Regions from separate parts of the Viridibacillus sp. FSL H8-0110 genome, predicted to be linked through region 4. Evidence: riboswitches for the same ligand, from Rfam matches in the RefSeq annotation. Region 4 holds a riboswitch; each other region holds the start of a gene.
What was found. A riboswitch is a leader RNA that binds a small molecule or an ion and turns the genes downstream of it on or off. The one in region 4 is predicted to bind S-adenosylmethionine.
Positions count from the first base shown of each region.

Region 1: linked by a shared signal. The riboswitch ahead of MHH98_RS19605 (methionine ABC transporter ATP-binding protein) and the one ahead of MHH98_RS03885 (methionine ABC transporter ATP-binding protein) in region 4 are both predicted to bind S-adenosylmethionine.
Region 2: linked by a shared signal. The riboswitch ahead of MHH98_RS11575 (cyclase family protein) and the one ahead of MHH98_RS03885 (methionine ABC transporter ATP-binding protein) in region 4 are both predicted to bind S-adenosylmethionine.
Region 3: linked by a shared signal. The riboswitch ahead of MHH98_RS17020 (VOC family protein) and the one ahead of MHH98_RS03885 (methionine ABC transporter ATP-binding protein) in region 4 are both predicted to bind S-adenosylmethionine.

Region 1 covers NZ_JBBOPJ010000001.1:3,949,252-3,953,164, forward strand. The annotation lists gene MHH98_RS19595 (MetQ/NlpA family ABC transporter substrate-binding protein) at 1-452, opposite strand, end outside; gene MHH98_RS19600 (methionine ABC transporter permease) at 468-1,139, opposite strand; gene MHH98_RS19605 (methionine ABC transporter ATP-binding protein) at 1,129-2,142, opposite strand; SAM riboswitch class I at 2,261-2,366, opposite strand; gene MHH98_RS19610 (carbon-nitrogen family hydrolase) at 2,446-3,234, opposite strand; gene MHH98_RS19615 (pyridoxal phosphate-dependent aminotransferase) at 3,415-3,913, shown strand, end outside.
Region 2 covers NZ_JBBOPJ010000001.1:2,311,289-2,315,201, forward strand. The annotation lists gene pxpB (5-oxoprolinase subunit PxpB) at 1-26, shown strand, start outside; gene MHH98_RS11565 (5-oxoprolinase subunit C family protein) at 23-1,018, shown strand; gene MHH98_RS11570 (GNAT family N-acetyltransferase) at 1,162-1,617, opposite strand; gene MHH98_RS11575 (cyclase family protein) at 1,672-2,409, opposite strand; SAM riboswitch class I at 2,488-2,583, opposite strand; gene MHH98_RS11580 (ATP-binding cassette domain-containing protein) at 3,059-3,913, opposite strand, start outside.
Region 3 covers NZ_JBBOPJ010000001.1:3,388,686-3,392,598, reverse strand. The annotation lists gene MHH98_RS17035 (dihydroorotate dehydrogenase) at 1-115, shown strand, start outside; gene pyrF (orotidine-5'-phosphate decarboxylase) at 116-826, shown strand; gene pyrE (orotate phosphoribosyltransferase) at 826-1,458, shown strand; SAM riboswitch class I at 1,652-1,761, shown strand; gene MHH98_RS17020 (VOC family protein) at 1,870-2,799, shown strand; gene MHH98_RS17015 (Rqc2 family fibronectin-binding protein) at 3,127-3,913, opposite strand, start outside.
Region 4 covers NZ_JBBOPJ010000001.1:785,431-789,343, forward strand. The annotation lists gene MHH98_RS03865 (arsenate reductase family protein) at 26-382, shown strand; gene gcvH (glycine cleavage system protein GcvH) at 461-841, shown strand; gene MHH98_RS03875 (TOPRIM domain-containing protein) at 921-1,265, shown strand; gene MHH98_RS03880 (thioredoxin family protein) at 1,277-1,585, shown strand; SAM riboswitch class I at 1,642-1,748, shown strand; gene MHH98_RS03885 (methionine ABC transporter ATP-binding protein) at 1,875-2,900, shown strand; gene MHH98_RS03890 (methionine ABC transporter permease) at 2,893-3,561, shown strand; gene MHH98_RS03895 (MetQ/NlpA family ABC transporter substrate-binding protein) at 3,625-3,913, shown strand, end outside.

The DNA.
Region 1 (3,913 bases), 3.2 Mb from region 4:
TGTAACGCTAATAATGTACGTGCCGCATTTGATGGATCATTAGCAATTGCTACTTTTGCGCCGTCTTTAATACCATCAATTGATTTAAAATCTTTTGCAAAGAAGCCCATTGGTGCAGTTGGTACGTTAATTAGACCAGTTAATTTCATTTTATTTTGTTCATTAAAGTTTTCAAGATAAATTGAATGTTGGAAAAGGTTTGCATCAATATCACCAGAATCTAATGCTTTGTTTGGTTGTACGTAGTCACTGAATTCAACTGTTTTTACTTTATACCCTTTTTTCTCTAATTGCGGGATGATTGCTTTATTTAACATGTCACTATACGGCCCTGCAGTTGCGCCAATTTTAATGTCTTTTGAATCTTTTGGTTTGCTTTCATCTTTGTTACCACATGCAACTAAAACTGTTGCTAATACGAATAATAACGCTGCTAGTAAAAACTTTTTCATTTTCAAATCTCCCCTTTATCGTTTATCAATTGCTTTTGAAATGGCATCGCCTGAAAGTTGAATAATTTGGACAATAACAATTAAAATGACAACTGTCGCAATCATAATTGTGTTGTCATAGCGGTAGTAACCAAAGCGAATAGCTAGGTCGCCAATTCCACCGCCGCCGACAATACCAGCCATTGCGGAATATGCGACTAAACTAATAATCGTCATTGTCACACCTTGGATAATACCCGATTTCGCTTCAGGTAATAGCACATCTCGTATAATCATCCACGGTGTTGCACCGACAGCTATTGATGCCTCGATGACACCTTTATCAACTTCACGCATAGACGTTTCTACAAGTCTCGCAAAGAACGGAATGGCTGCTACAGATAATGAAACACTTGCCGCTACGGGACCAATTGTATCTCCAACCAGTATTTTTGTTAGCGGGAACAACGCTACTAATAGAATGATATACGGAACGGAACGAACTAGATTGACGATAAACCCTAAAATTCCGTTAAAAAAACGATTACGTAAAAATAAACCTTTGCTTGTAACAAATAGTATAATTCCAAGTGGTAAACCAATAATTAGTGAAATGCTAAGTGAAATACCAATCATCAGTAACGTTTCACCAAATGCTTTCCAAATGTCTGGAAGCATACTAATAAAGTGCTCGAAATCAAATAGCATTGTTAATCACCTCCACAAACGCACCGCGTCCTTCCATATAAGAAATAGCTCTCCCTACATTATCCGGTTGACCTTGTAGCTCCATTAAGAAAATGCCAAGAGGTTTTTCTTGAATATATTCAATTGTGCCGTGCAAGAAATTACCACGTACTTCAAAGTTTTGAATCATATCTGAAATGACGCCCTCTCCAGCTACATCTCCTTTGAATAGTACTTTCACAATTTCCCCTGTCACACCTTTAAGAATCGTTGGTGGCAGTTCAAATGATACAACGCTGCTAATAAATTCTTGTGTTAATGGCTCAACCGGATTTGCAAAAACGTCGTAAACTGCCCCTTCTTCAATGACTCTTCCATCTTGCATAATAACCATTCGATCACAAATTTCTTTCACAACATCCATTTCGTGCGTGATAAGGATGATTGTAATATTTAGCTCACGATTGATCTTTTTTAGTAAGCGTAAAATGGAAACCGTTGTTTTTGGGTCAAGTGCTGATGTCGCTTCATCACAAAGTAGTACGGATGGATTATTTGCAAGTGCGCGGGCAATGCCGACACGTTGCTTTTGACCACCACTTAATTGTGCTGGGTAAACGTCTATTTTCTCAGATAAACCTACCATTTCAAGCAATTCTTTTACACGAGCATTAATCAGCTTCGGTGGTGTAGCCGCTGCTTTTAAAGCAAATTCAATATTTTCGCCAACCGTTTTTTGACTGATTAAGTAAAAATGTTGGAATATCATTCCGATTTTCAAACGCGCTTTACGAAGTTGTTCACCTTTTAATTTTGTTAAATCTTGACCATTTACTACGATACTGCCACTTGTTGGTCGCTCTAATAAATTGATACAACGTAGAAGCGAGCTTTTTCCTGCGCCAGAATAGCCAACAATACCGAAAACTTCACCTTCATCGATTGTCAACGATACGTTGTCTACACCCGTTACCGTACCCTTCTTGGTTTTATATACTTTTGTAAGATTCTGAATCTCTAGCATATTGTATCCCCTCAAATCTGTTTAAATTATGTAACTTCTATAGAAATACTTGGAATTTGCTGTATTAAAAAACGCTTCTTTCGGTTATCTGAAAGAAGCATCGTAAGTGTAAATTGGCGATTTATCTTCCAGAATGTACTCATTCTGTAGGAATTGGCACCTTCCCTTTGGCAGGGGGTTGCCGGACGTCATAGGGCCTATCCCTCGGTCTCTCTAGATAAAATTCAATATTCGTTTGTAAGTTATGAACTAAATATTACTGTGAAATAATGTAGATGTCAAACACTTTTTTGAAACTTTGAATTATTTCAAAATATCTTTATATAATTCAGGACGACGATCATCATATACCGGGATTCGTTGGCGAATTTCATCCACTATAGAGAAATCGACATCGATAATCGCCATTTCTTCATCTTCTCCACCAGTCCATAACACTTCACCCCAAGGTTCAATAACCATCGATTGACCGTTGAAATTTTGTTTTTTATGGCTAATTCTATTTACTGCAATAACAAAACACTGGCTTTCAATTGCACGTGCTTGTAATAACGTTTTCCAATGATCAATACGTGGCGTTGGCCATTGTGCAGAAACGAAAATTACTTTCGCTCCGTTCAATGCATGAAGACGTAACCACTCTGGAAAACGAATATCGTAGCAGATAACACCAGCTGCTGGAATATCACCCAGTTCAAAGTTATTTTGCTTATCGCCAGCTGATAAATACAAATGCTCGTCCATTAGACGGAAAAGATGCGCTTTATCATATTCGCTGACAAGCTCCCCTTTGTTGTTATATACGTACATCGTATTATAGAATTTACCATCTTTTTTCGTTGATACCGAGCCACCAACAATATGAATTTGTAATTCTTCTGAAAGCTTTTGTAGAAAATTCTTTGTGCGTTCCCCGTTCGGATCTGCAAGGTCTTCTAATTTCTCTAAAGCATAGCTAGAATTCCACATTTCGGGAAGAATTGCGAGTTCCGCCCCCTTATCAGCGGCCTCCCTGATAAACTTTTCGACGTTTGTAAAATTTTTTTCGATGTCCCCGAAGGCAACATTTAATTGTATACATGCAATTTTCATAACTCCACCACCTGTAGACATTTTCTTAAAAAGGTTATAATATTTCTCTTATTATTGCGACTATTTTATACATACGTCTATTTTATCCACAAAGTAGTTGTTGTGTATAGCGTTTTTATAAGAAAGATTTTGTGGATAACAAGTTATTAAAGAAAATAATTCAAGGGGGTTTGTTCGAAGATGGAATTTTCAACGAGATTACAACAGTTGCCGAAGCAGTTTTTCGCAACTTTAGTACAAAAAGTAGGTGCCGCAGTTGCGGAAGGTAGAGATGTCATCAATTTAGGCCAAGGAAATCCAGACCAACCAACGCCTCCTCATATTATAAAAGCTATGCAGGAAGCTGTTATTAATCCGCAAACTCATAAATACTCTCCATTCCGTGGCTTGCCAGAATTCAAGGAAGCCATTGCTGAATTTTATGCGCGAGAATACGGCGTTGAAATTGATACAGATACGGAAGTAGCCATACTTTTCGGCACAAAAATTGGTGTAGTTGAATTACCTTTAGCTATTATGAACCCTGGTGATTCAATGCTACTCCCAGACCCTGGTTATCCGGACTATTGGTCAGGCGTAGCACTAGCGGATGTCAAGTTCGATACACTTCCATTACTAGCGGAAAACAACTTCCTACCTGATTACACAACTGTGTCAGATGAGGTAAAAGCTCGTGCGA
Region 2 (3,913 bases), 1.5 Mb from region 4:
AACAATTGAAGGAGACAAGATCATGACAGTTACAATCGTTAAACCTGGTTTATTAACTACCATCCAAGATTTAGGGAGATTCGGGTCACAAAAATATGGAGTCATCGTTAGTGGAGCTATGGATGCTTATTCATTAAGAATTGCGAATATTCTTGTAGGTAACCTAGAAAGTGAAGCCGTAATTGAGGTTTCATTATTTGGGACTGTATTACAATTTAATGATGACCACCTAATTGCACTTACAGGTGGAGATTTAACTGCAACGATTAATAACGAACCAACACCACTTTGGCGTCCATTTATTGTGAAAAAAGGAGACGTATTAAAGTTTAAAAGAGCCCACAAAGGTTGTCGTGCTTATGTAAGCTTTGCTGGCGGTATTCAAGTTCCTACTGTAATGAATAGTAAAAGTACATATTTAAAGGCGGGCATGGGCGGATTTGAAGGCAGAGCATTACAAAAGCAGGATGAAGTAATTATCGGACCTTATACTAAAAAAAATAAAGAAATACATCAATATGCAATACAACTAGTAGGTCCTGCTTCGTGGTCTGTAAATTACAACGAATTAATCTCATTAAATCAACAACAAACAATACGAGTGATGCCTAGTACTGAGTGGGATAGTTTTACCACTGAAAGTCAGCAGTGCTTAACAAACAACTCCTACACGCTTTCTACAGAGGCTGATCGTATGGGGTACCGCTTTGAGGGACCAGCATTATCTTTGACAGAGAAATTCGAATTATTATCAGAGGCTGTTACGTTTGGTACCGTTCAAATCCCACCTAGTGGTAAACCGATTATTTTAATGGCTGATCGCCAAACAACTGGTGGTTACCCGAAAATGGTTCAAGTCATTACTGCTGATTTAGCTAGCCTTGCACAGTTACAAACAGGTGCTAAAATTCATTTCGAACTAGTAACATTAGAAGAAGCTCAACAAGCATTAATAGCAAATGAGCAAAAAATAAAAACCATTGCTGCTGCTATTCGCTGTTCTGCAAAGCTTTCTTAATATTAAAAAGAGTGCCTTGTATTGTCCAACTAAAATATAGAAGAACAAAAAGAAAAAGCATGTTTTGAATGAAGATTATTCAAAACATGCTCTTATTGTTTTTTATTTAATCTTTTTGTTAATAGAATGATTAATCAATATACTTATAACTCTAATGTCATAAATACACTATTCGGCTCCTCAATGTAATTAGAAAATGGCCTACAATATTGAAACCCATTTTTCAAATACAGCTTCTTTGCGGGTTCAAAAGCCTCCATTGAACCTGTTTCTAAACTTAAACGCTTATAATTGCGGTGCCTAGCCTCTTCAATAATATGCTCAAGCATACGCCCTGCAACGCCTCTCCGTAAGTATAATGAAGAAGTACGCATGGATTTTATTTCACCATGGTGTGCATCCAGTTCTTTTAGTGCTCCGCAACCAATTAATGCACCGCCTTCCCATGCACTCCAGAAAGTAATTTCTGTTTTTTTCAATTCCTCGATAGTTAACGCATGTATACTTTCTGGTGGAGAATTTAGTGCCATACCTTGAAGATGCTCCTCCAACAACGCTTTAACTTCATCTCTTGATAAATCATCAATTTTAATATCCAAAGAGTTCACCTTCAGTTTCAATTATTCATTTGCTAGTATTTTTTAGATGAATATTTAAGGCAGAATAGCAAATGATCGAACTGGGAAGCCAGAAGCCTTCTCAGGTTTAGGAACGATGTTAAAGATGACAGCCCCTTTTGCAGGTAGCTGGTCTAGATTAGTAAGCAACTCTACTTGATATGTATCTTGTTCCAATACATATAGTTCACCTAGTAATGCATTGTTTTGACGGTATAAAATGCTAGAATCCGTATCAAAAGTTTCATGCCCTACTGCTTTGATATGACGCTCTTCAAACAAGAACTTAAGTGCATCTACTGACCATCCTGGTGCATGTGGATTTCCATCTGCATCAAAGTTATTAAATGCTTCAACATCAGGCCAACGTTTGCTCCAATCCGTACGAAGAGCAACAAATGTACCTGCCTCAATTTCTCCATGTTCGGCCTCAAATTTCAAAATATCTTCAACTGCAATGGTGAAATCATGATTTTCTGCTGCATCTTTAGAATGATCTATTACAACAAGGGGCAATGCAAGCTCTTTTAAATCTAATTCTTCTAAATAACGAGCATCACGAACAAAGTGAATAGGTGCATCTAAATGTGTTCCATACTGTCCAGCAAATGCAAAATTCTGAGCAAAAAAGCCATCATCATGTGAAAATAGAGTTGTTTTTTCTAACCCTTTAAATGCGTTGAAACGTGGTGTTTCTGCTCCAAAAGTATGTGTTAAATCAATCCATTTCTTTTCCTTTAACGTTTGTAGTGCATTGATTAATTCTGTTGACATATCCATCACCTCATCATTTTTTTAAAACAAAAAAACCTCTCCTTGATAAGAAGAGGTTGGCGATATGTCCATGCACTCTTCTTATCTTCAAGCATACGCTTCTGGAATTAGCACGGTACATCGTCCGTTGCTGAGATTTCATAGGGCCAGTCCCTCCACCTCTCTGGATAAGAAAAAAGTTATTTTGTTGATTCTTAATTTACAACTTTAGAAATCTATTGTCAATGAAAATTTTAGAAAATTCTTTATAATATATGACTCTTATAATCAATTATGATAACTTTTCCTTCTAAATTAAAGGCATCAGATACGATTCTAGCCTCGTTTGATACCAAATACTATCCATCTAGCATCTATATCTTCATTCACATATTTTTTATTGTTGTATTCTATATTACTTAATGAACGAACTATCTTTACATCGGAGTTAATGAATTCCTCTTGCAAATCTTCATGGTTGTTTGTGATCAAGTATGCATGGGTCCATAACCAATCTCCAATCTTTTGTCTAACCAGGTTGACAATTTTAATCCAACAATCCCTCTTCTGAATAGCATAAAAACTCATTTGCAATTTTTTATTGCAAATGAGTTTTCTTCATTGCGTGACAGCTAATCTTTACTTAAATATCACATTTTTTATATTTAATTTAATTATTTTGCTCAAGGAATTGATATATCCCCATCATCTCTCGCTTATTCAAATCACGAATACGATTGAAAATTGGAATATGAGCTACAGCCTCAAGATTTGGACTTTCAGCAACAACATCACTTACTTTGCCAGTTAACCATGTTTGCACGTCTATGCCATCTACGATTTCCTTACGCCCTTCATCATTGATGCCACTTTCATAACAACTAACACATGGTACTGATAATTTATACACACCATCATGTAGTCCATCTTCAGAAATTACTTTCTTCCCTTTACAGAAAGGACATTGATGACTTTTTTTAATCTTATTAATTTGAGTGACAATTTTTTTGTAACCAAACGCTTCATAGACATAGGTAAGCTTTTTATATTTACCATTGGTGAAATACTTATCAATGATCGTTTCTCTCGTTTCGGTAATATTGTCAAAATCACAGATGGTGATCCGATTATTCATGCTGATGGATTCGATATTGCCGCTAATACTGCCCCAAAAAGGTAGTACATTTTGTAAAACCATTTCATAATGGGCAAAGCTTCCCTGCTCCAGTTCAAACATTTTCAAAGCAACCTGTGTTCCCCTAGGTAATAAGGAGACATCTTCAGTCAAAGTCATATCACCACCGACGATAGCTTTTAGTTTTTCTAGTATCTGTAACTTACCAACTGTTTTCAACACTTGATTAATAGGCTGCTGAATAATCTTTCGAATATCCGTGTCGTCAAATTTTAGCTTTTTATGATGGTTTAGCACGGTTCCTTCACAGATTGGACAGGTAATCAACTCTTTAGATGCTTTTATTTGCTCTTTAATAATCGATTTAGATACAAATATATAGCGGCCAAT
Region 3 (3,913 bases), 2.6 Mb from region 4:
TGCAAACTTTGTGGATCCATTCGTCTGCCCAAATATTATAGAAGCATTACCACAAAAGCTAGATGAATTAGGTTATAACAAATTAACAGATGTAATTGGAAGGAGCCACCGCTAAATGAATAATAAGCCTATTATCGCGTTAGATTTTCCAGATGAACAGAAAGTAATGACATTTCTTTCTCAGTTCAATGAGCCACTATTTGTGAAGGTGGGTCTTGAGCTTTATTTACAAGCAGGGCCAGACATTATACGCAAAATTAAAGCACAAGGTCACGACATTTTTTTAGATTTAAAACTGCATGATATTCCAAATACGGTGAAATCAGCGATGAAGGGCTTAGCAAAACTTGGTGTGGACCTAGTCAATGTCCATGCTGCAGGCGGTTCAAATATGATGGCGGCTGCTCTTGAAGGATTAAAAGAGGGAACTGAGGAAGGTAATAAGCGACCAGTTTTAATTGCAGTAACTCAGTTAACCTCGACGACTGAAGAGGAAATGCAAAACGAGCAACAAATCAATTTATCTTTAGATCAATCAGTAATGCATTATGCCAAACTTGCACAATCAGCTGGTTTAGATGGTGTTGTCTGCTCTGTACTTGAAGCAAAAGCAATCAGCGAAGTATGTGGAGAAAGCTTCCTAAAAGTAACACCAGGTATACGTATGGTTGGTGGTGTTGCACATGATCAAAAACGCGTTGCTACACCTGATTTTGCACGCGAAGAAGGCTCGACGCAAATCGTTGTAGGTCGTGCTATTACACAAGCAGAAAATCCAGTTGAAGCGTACCATGCTGTACAGCAATTATGGGGAGGACAACAATAATGACAATTCAAAAAGAAGTAGCACAAGGTATGTTAGAAGTAGGAGCAGTAGAGCTAAGTCCGAATGATCCATTTACTTGGGCATCAGGTATTAAATCACCAATCTACTGTGATACACGTTTAACAATTTCTTTTCCAAAAGTACGTACAACAATCGCAAACGGCCTTGCAGCGCTTATTAAAGAAAATTTCCCGGAAACAGATGTAGTAGCTGGTACAGCAACAGCGGGAATACCACATGCAGCATGGGTAAGCGACATTTTAGACTTACCTATGGTATATGTACGTTCAAAACCAAAAGACCATGGTCGTGGTAACCAAACAGAAGGAAAGCTTTCTGAAGGTCAAAAAGTAGTTGTAGTAGAAGATATTATTTCGACAGGTGGTTCTAGCATTACAGCAGTAGAAGCACTTCGTCGTGAAGGCGCTGAAGTACTTGGTGTCGTTTCAGTATATTCATATAAATTACCACGTGCTGAACAGGCTTTTGCGGAAGTGGGTGTTCCTTACTATTGCCTATCAAACTTTGAAGCATTAGTTGAAGCAGCAAAAGAATCAGGTGCTATTAATGAATCAGACATTCCAGGTTTACTACAATGGCATGCTGATTTAAAAGCCGGGAACTTAAAATAATAATACAAATATAGGTGCTTTTAAACTAGCAAGGGAAAAGAAATTATCTCTTGCTAGTTTTTTTATTGTGCAAAATGCTACTTTATAAAGAATCATTTTAAATGAAGAAAATAATTGTATATATGTTGCTTAATTATGGAAATTGTTTTAAAATCAATTAAACCAATAAGTTAACTAGGGATATTAAGTGGATTTCTTTACTTGAGAAACTGAAGGAAATGGCCCACTGAAGTTTCAGCAACACCTAATTTTTAGGAAGGAGCTAACTTCAACATGATTGCGTGCAATTATGAGAGATAAGAGTTGAATTAGTCCCCCTCAACTCTCTTTCTAGAAGATGTAGAAAGAGAGTTTTTTAATAGAAGTCGTTTATTCCATAATTGGTAAATAACAAAGAGAGAGGTTATAAAGATGGTACAAAGAATTGATGGGAAACAAGGTAAATTTGTATTGGATGCTGCAACACAAGTTGGAAGTGTCATTTTAAAAGTAAAAGATTTGGAACGTCAAATTGCATTTTACGAAAATGTAGTTGGTCTTGTCGTTTTAGAAAAAAGTACACAACATGCTAAATTTGGTGGTAAAGGCAGTAACAACGTTATTTTTGAATTAGAAAAAACCGCGGAAAAATTACAAACCGCTAAAAGTACGGGTTTATTCCATACAGCTTTTTTATTACCAAGTAGAGAAGCGTTTGCAACGAAATTTTTCGAAATTCTACGTAATAAGGAAACGATAGATAGTCCGATAGAGCAATCTTCACGTTTCCCGCACTTTGAACGCTATATTCCAATTGCTAGGTTAGATAGTGCGAGTGATCACGGTTATAGTGAGGCGTTTTATATATATGATATTGAAGGAAATGGTATAGAAATATATGCGGATCGTCATCGTGAAGATTGGGATAAGTATCCTGGTGGAAGTAATCCTCTTAATTTCAAAGAGTTAGCTCCATTAGCTGATTTTGAAACAGATGGGAAATTACCAGCTGAAACAATAATTGGTCATGTTCATTTGCGAATAGCAAATATAGAGGAATCCGTAGATTTCTATATAAATAAATTAGGTTTTGAAAAACAGATGATTATTGATACAGCATTTTTTATTTCAGTAGGGGGCTATCATCACCATCTTGCGGGAAATGTATGGTCGGGTGAAGGACTTCAAAAGGCAGCTGAAAATGAATCAGGATTGAAAGAAGTACGTTTTAAATTACCAACAACAGAAAGTTATGAGACAGCAAAAAATTATATTAAACAACAAATACAAATTCAAGATTTAGGGGATGAGTTTGTTGTAGAAGATCCAAGTGGAAATCGTATGGTTTTTGAAATTGCATAAAACAAAAAATCGAATCGTTATAAAAGGTAACAAAATGAAGTTTAGTTGTTGTATTTTTTAACATCACTACTAAAATTATTGAAGTATGATTAGACTTAGTAGAAAATTTATCGCATGCCCAAATGCTTGTAGCAAAGTCCTACCTTTATATAGAAAGTTATTTATAATGATCCAAATATAAGTAAAAACAACGATTGAAAAAGCTAAATTAGATAATGTGAAAATAGGATTTGGTACAACGGAGAAGTGATTAAGGCAGTGCAGTAAATAGTAAAAGGAGTCGCGTTTGAAAAATGTGCGACTCCTTTTAAGTGTTCTTAAATCTTATTATTTTAATTTCATGATTAATTCTTCATCGGGTGTTACATACAATGTCTTTTGCTCGAAGTAAATAACAAAACCAGGTTTAGAACCATTTGGTTTTTTTACTTGACGTACCTCTGTGTAATCGACAGGTACGGACGACGATTCACGTGCTTTACTGAAATAGGCTGATAAAGTTGCCGCTTCTAGTAAAGTTTGTTCATCTGGTTCAGAAGAGTGAATAACGACATGTGATCCTGGGATATCCTTTGTATGCAACCAAATTTCAGATTTACGTGCGATTTTAAATGTTAAATAATCATTTTGTTTATTGTTTTTGCCAACTGAAATGTCAATACCAGTGGAAGATTTGAATTTTTCTGGAGTTGGTTTAGTTGGTTTTTTACGTCGTTTTGAAGCACGTAATTTCAAGTAGCCTTGTTCAGCTAACTCTTCACGAATTTCTTCTATATCAGCTGGAGCAGCTTGTTGTACTTGTTGCGATAGCATTTCAAAGTAGGCTAAATCTCCTTGCGTTTTATTGAGTTGCTCTTGCACCATGATAAGTGCGTTTTTCGCCTTGTTGTACTTAGTATAGTAGCTCTGTGCATTTTCAACAGGTGTTTTCCGTTCGCTAATAGGGATCGTGATTTCTTCACTGTCCTCACTATAATAATTAACAACAGTAACTTCCTTTTGCCCTTTTTCAAATGCGTACAAGTTGGCCATTAATAACTCACCGAATAATTGGAATTGGTCTAAATTGTTTGCTCGATCCAAATCCTTTTGGAGTTTTTTTAACTTTAATTTA
Region 4 (3,913 bases):
ATAGTTTGGAAAAAGGAGCATGTATATGTCTATTTTATTCATTCAATATCCAAAATGTACAACTTGTCGTAAAGCAAAAGCATGGTTAGACGAAAATGGGGTAAACTATGCAGATAAGCACATCGTTGAAGAATCACCTTCTAAAGAGAAATTAAAACAATATTTAGATGCTAGTGGTTTACCATTAAAGAAGTTTTTTAATACTTCAGGAATGAAGTATAGAGAGCTACAATTGAAAGATCGACTTGCTGATATGTCGGAAGATGAGCAATTAGAATTGCTTGCTTCGGATGGTATGTTAATCAAGCGTCCAATCGTTACAGACGGTAAAAAAGTGACGTTAGGATTTAAAGAATCAGACTTTGAACAGACATGGAAATAACACAGACATATGCTTGTTTTTACAATGGAAATATGTCAAACTTAAAGTGAATATAATTACATATTTGGAGGGGTATTCATGAGCACACCAAAAGACTTACGCTATTCTGAAGAACATGAATGGGTAAAAACTGAAGACGGAAAAGTACGTATCGGTATTACACATTTCGCACAATCTGAACTAGGCGATATCGTTTTTGTTGAACTTCCACAGGTTGGCGACGAATTAGTAGCAGACGAACCATTCGGCAGTGTTGAATCTGTAAAAACTGTATCAGAACTTTACGCACCGATTTCTGGTAAAGTTGTTGAAATTAACGAAGAGCTTGAAGAAAGCCCAGAGTTCGTTAACGAATCTCCATACGATAAAGCATGGATGGTTGTAGTTGAACCAGCTGATAACGCTCAAGTTGATGCATTATTAACTGCAGAACAATACGAAGCAATTATCGAAGAATAAGATCTGAAAACGCCGTGCATTTGCTCGGCGTTTTTTTAAACTTGGTAAACGGCAAAAAGTATTTGTTAGGAGGGTATATATGACTTTTAACAAGCTGATTATCGTGGAAGGGCGCCAAGATAAGTTGCGAATTGCGCCAATACTAGCAGAGAACATTCCGATAATATGTACGAATGGAACAGTTAGTGCAAGCCGATTAGAAGAAATCTTGGCACCATATGAGGACTGCGAATTGTATGCATTCTTTGATGCTGACTCATCGGGTGATAAGCTCCGTGCTCTTTTTAAAAGAGAGTTCCCAAATGCTCGTCATCTACACACCTCCTCTACTTATAAACAAGTAGAAGCTACTCCTAGAAGACATTTAGCTAGAATATTATTGGCGGCAAATTTTACAGTTCATAAAGAATATCTAATAGTATAGGAATGAAGAAGATGGAAGAATGGTCACGTGAACAATGGGAAGAAACTATGAAAAACTCCTCGCTTTCGGCTTTTTATTTGTATACACCATTATGTGGGACGTGTGCAGTTGCGTCGAAAATGATGGAAGTAGTAGAACATGTCGTTAGCGATATTCCTATTGGTAAAGCGAACTTGAATTATATACAAGATGTAGCGTTTGATTATGAAATAGAAAGTGTCCCATGCTTGATTATTTCGAAGAATGGGAAAATTCATGATAAAATCTATGCCTTTCAATCAGTACCTTTTTTGTTTGAAAAATTACGTCAAAACGATTGACGTTGAAGCAATAGCGTGATAAAGTAGCAAACATAACTAATTAAATATAGTCGTTACTCTTATTTAGAGAGGTGGAGGGAAGTGCCCAATGAAGCCCGGCAACCGTCATATTTATATGGCACGGTGCCAAATCACACAAAGTATTTACTTTGGAAGATGAGAGAACGGTTTTACGTATATAGCTTTGCGTTGAACCCTTCTGTTAATCTGCAGAAGGGTTTTTTTAGTTTCTAAGAGATGCCAGTAGAAAGTGCATACTTTTTAGTTTTAAAATAAAGGTGGTATGACAGTGATTCAGTTAGAAAATGTTATGAAAAAATATAAAACCGCTAACGGAGAGTTAACCGCTGTCAAAAATGTGAATTTATCTGTTGAAGACGGAGAAATATTCGGCATTATTGGATACAGCGGAGCAGGCAAGAGTACGCTCATTCGTTTATTAAATGGTTTGGAGCAACCGACGACCGGTAAAGTTGTTGTGAATGGTCAGGAAGTTTCGTCGATTAAAGGAAGTGCGTTACGTAATGCGCGTCAAAAAATCAGTATGATCTTCCAACATTTCAATTTACTTTGGTCACGTACTGTAGAAGAGAATATAGCATTTCCATTAGAAATTGCAGGTTTATCTAAGGCAGAACGTCAGAAAAAGGTATTAGATCTTATTGAATTAGTTGGTTTAAAAGGCAGAGAAAAGGCGTATCCTTCTCAATTATCAGGTGGTCAAAAGCAACGTGTAGGTATTGCTAGAGCACTGGCAAATAACCCAGAAGTACTGCTTTGTGATGAAGCTACTTCAGCACTTGATCCTGAAACAACGGATTCAATTTTAGATTTACTAGTCGATATCAATGAGAAATTAGGCTTAACTATTGTACTTATCACGCATGAGATGCATGTCATTCGTAAAATTTGTCATCGTGTGGCAGTAATGGAAGCTGGACAAGTTGTTGAAAATGGTGATGTTCTAGAAGTATTCCAATCACCACAAGCAGACGTTACAAAACGATTTGTTTCTCAAATTACAGATACGAATGAACGTAAAGAATCAATTGAACAAATTATTGAAAACTACCCATCAGGAACACTTGTAAAATTAATGTTTGTAGGCTCTTCAACTGGTCAGCCAGTTATTTCACATTTAAGCCGTGAACTTAATTTGGACGTGAATATTGTCCATGGTAATATTTCGCAAACGAAAAGCGGGCCATATGGCACGCTGATTATACAGTTAGATGGCAATAATGATAATGTACAAAAAGCAGTCACATATATGAATGAACATGGAGTAAAAACGGAGGTGATCGAAAATGCTTAATGATCTCTTCCCGAATGTACAATGGGACAGAATGTGGGAAGCAACGATAGAAACACTGTATATGACAGGTGTTGCTACAATTTTCACTTTTGTCATTGGTTTAGCTTTAGGTATTTTGCTGTTTTTGACGAGCCCTCAGCAATTATGGGCAAATAAATTAGTAAGTTGGTTAACAGGTTCGATCGTGAATATTTTCCGTTCGATTCCATTCATTATTTTAGTGATTCTATTAATACCATTTACGAAACTATTATTAGGCTCAATTCGAGGTCCCAATGCCGCATTACCAGCATTAATCATTGGAGCAGCACCGTTTTATGCGCGTATGGTTTTAATTGCGTTAAAAGAAATTGATAAAGGTGTCATCGAAGCGGCACGTTCAATGGGCGCAAAAACTTCTACGATTATCGGTAAAGTGTTAATCCCAGAGTCATTACCCGCATTAGTTTCGGGTATTACTGTAACAGCTATCGCACTTGTTGGATACACAGCAATGGCAGGTGTTATTGGGGCAGGTGGACTAGGGACATTAGCATTCTTAGACGGTTTCCAAAGAAGTCAAAGCGATGTAACTTTCGTTGCAACAATCCTTATTTTAGTAGTGGTATTTGTTATTCAATTCGTCGGAGATCTTATTACGACGAAGATTGATAAAAGATAATTTGGGCTTATACGGTATAACCGATCACATATAACTAAACAGTATAAAAGGAGCGTTAAGAACATGAAGAAATTTGTAGCAGGAATCCTTACGGGAGTATTAGCCCTAAGCTTAGCAGCTTGTGGTAAATCAGAAGAGAAATTAGTAATCGGTGCAGCGAATACACCGCATGCTGAAATTTTAGAAAAAGCAGAGCCATTACTTGAAAAAGAAGGTATCAAGCTTGAAATCGAAAGGTATCAAGATTATGTTTTACCGAACAAAGATTTGGAAAACGGCGATTTAGATGCAAACTACTTCCAGCATATTCCTTACCTAGAACTTCAAAAAAAGAAAAATGGATATGATTTTG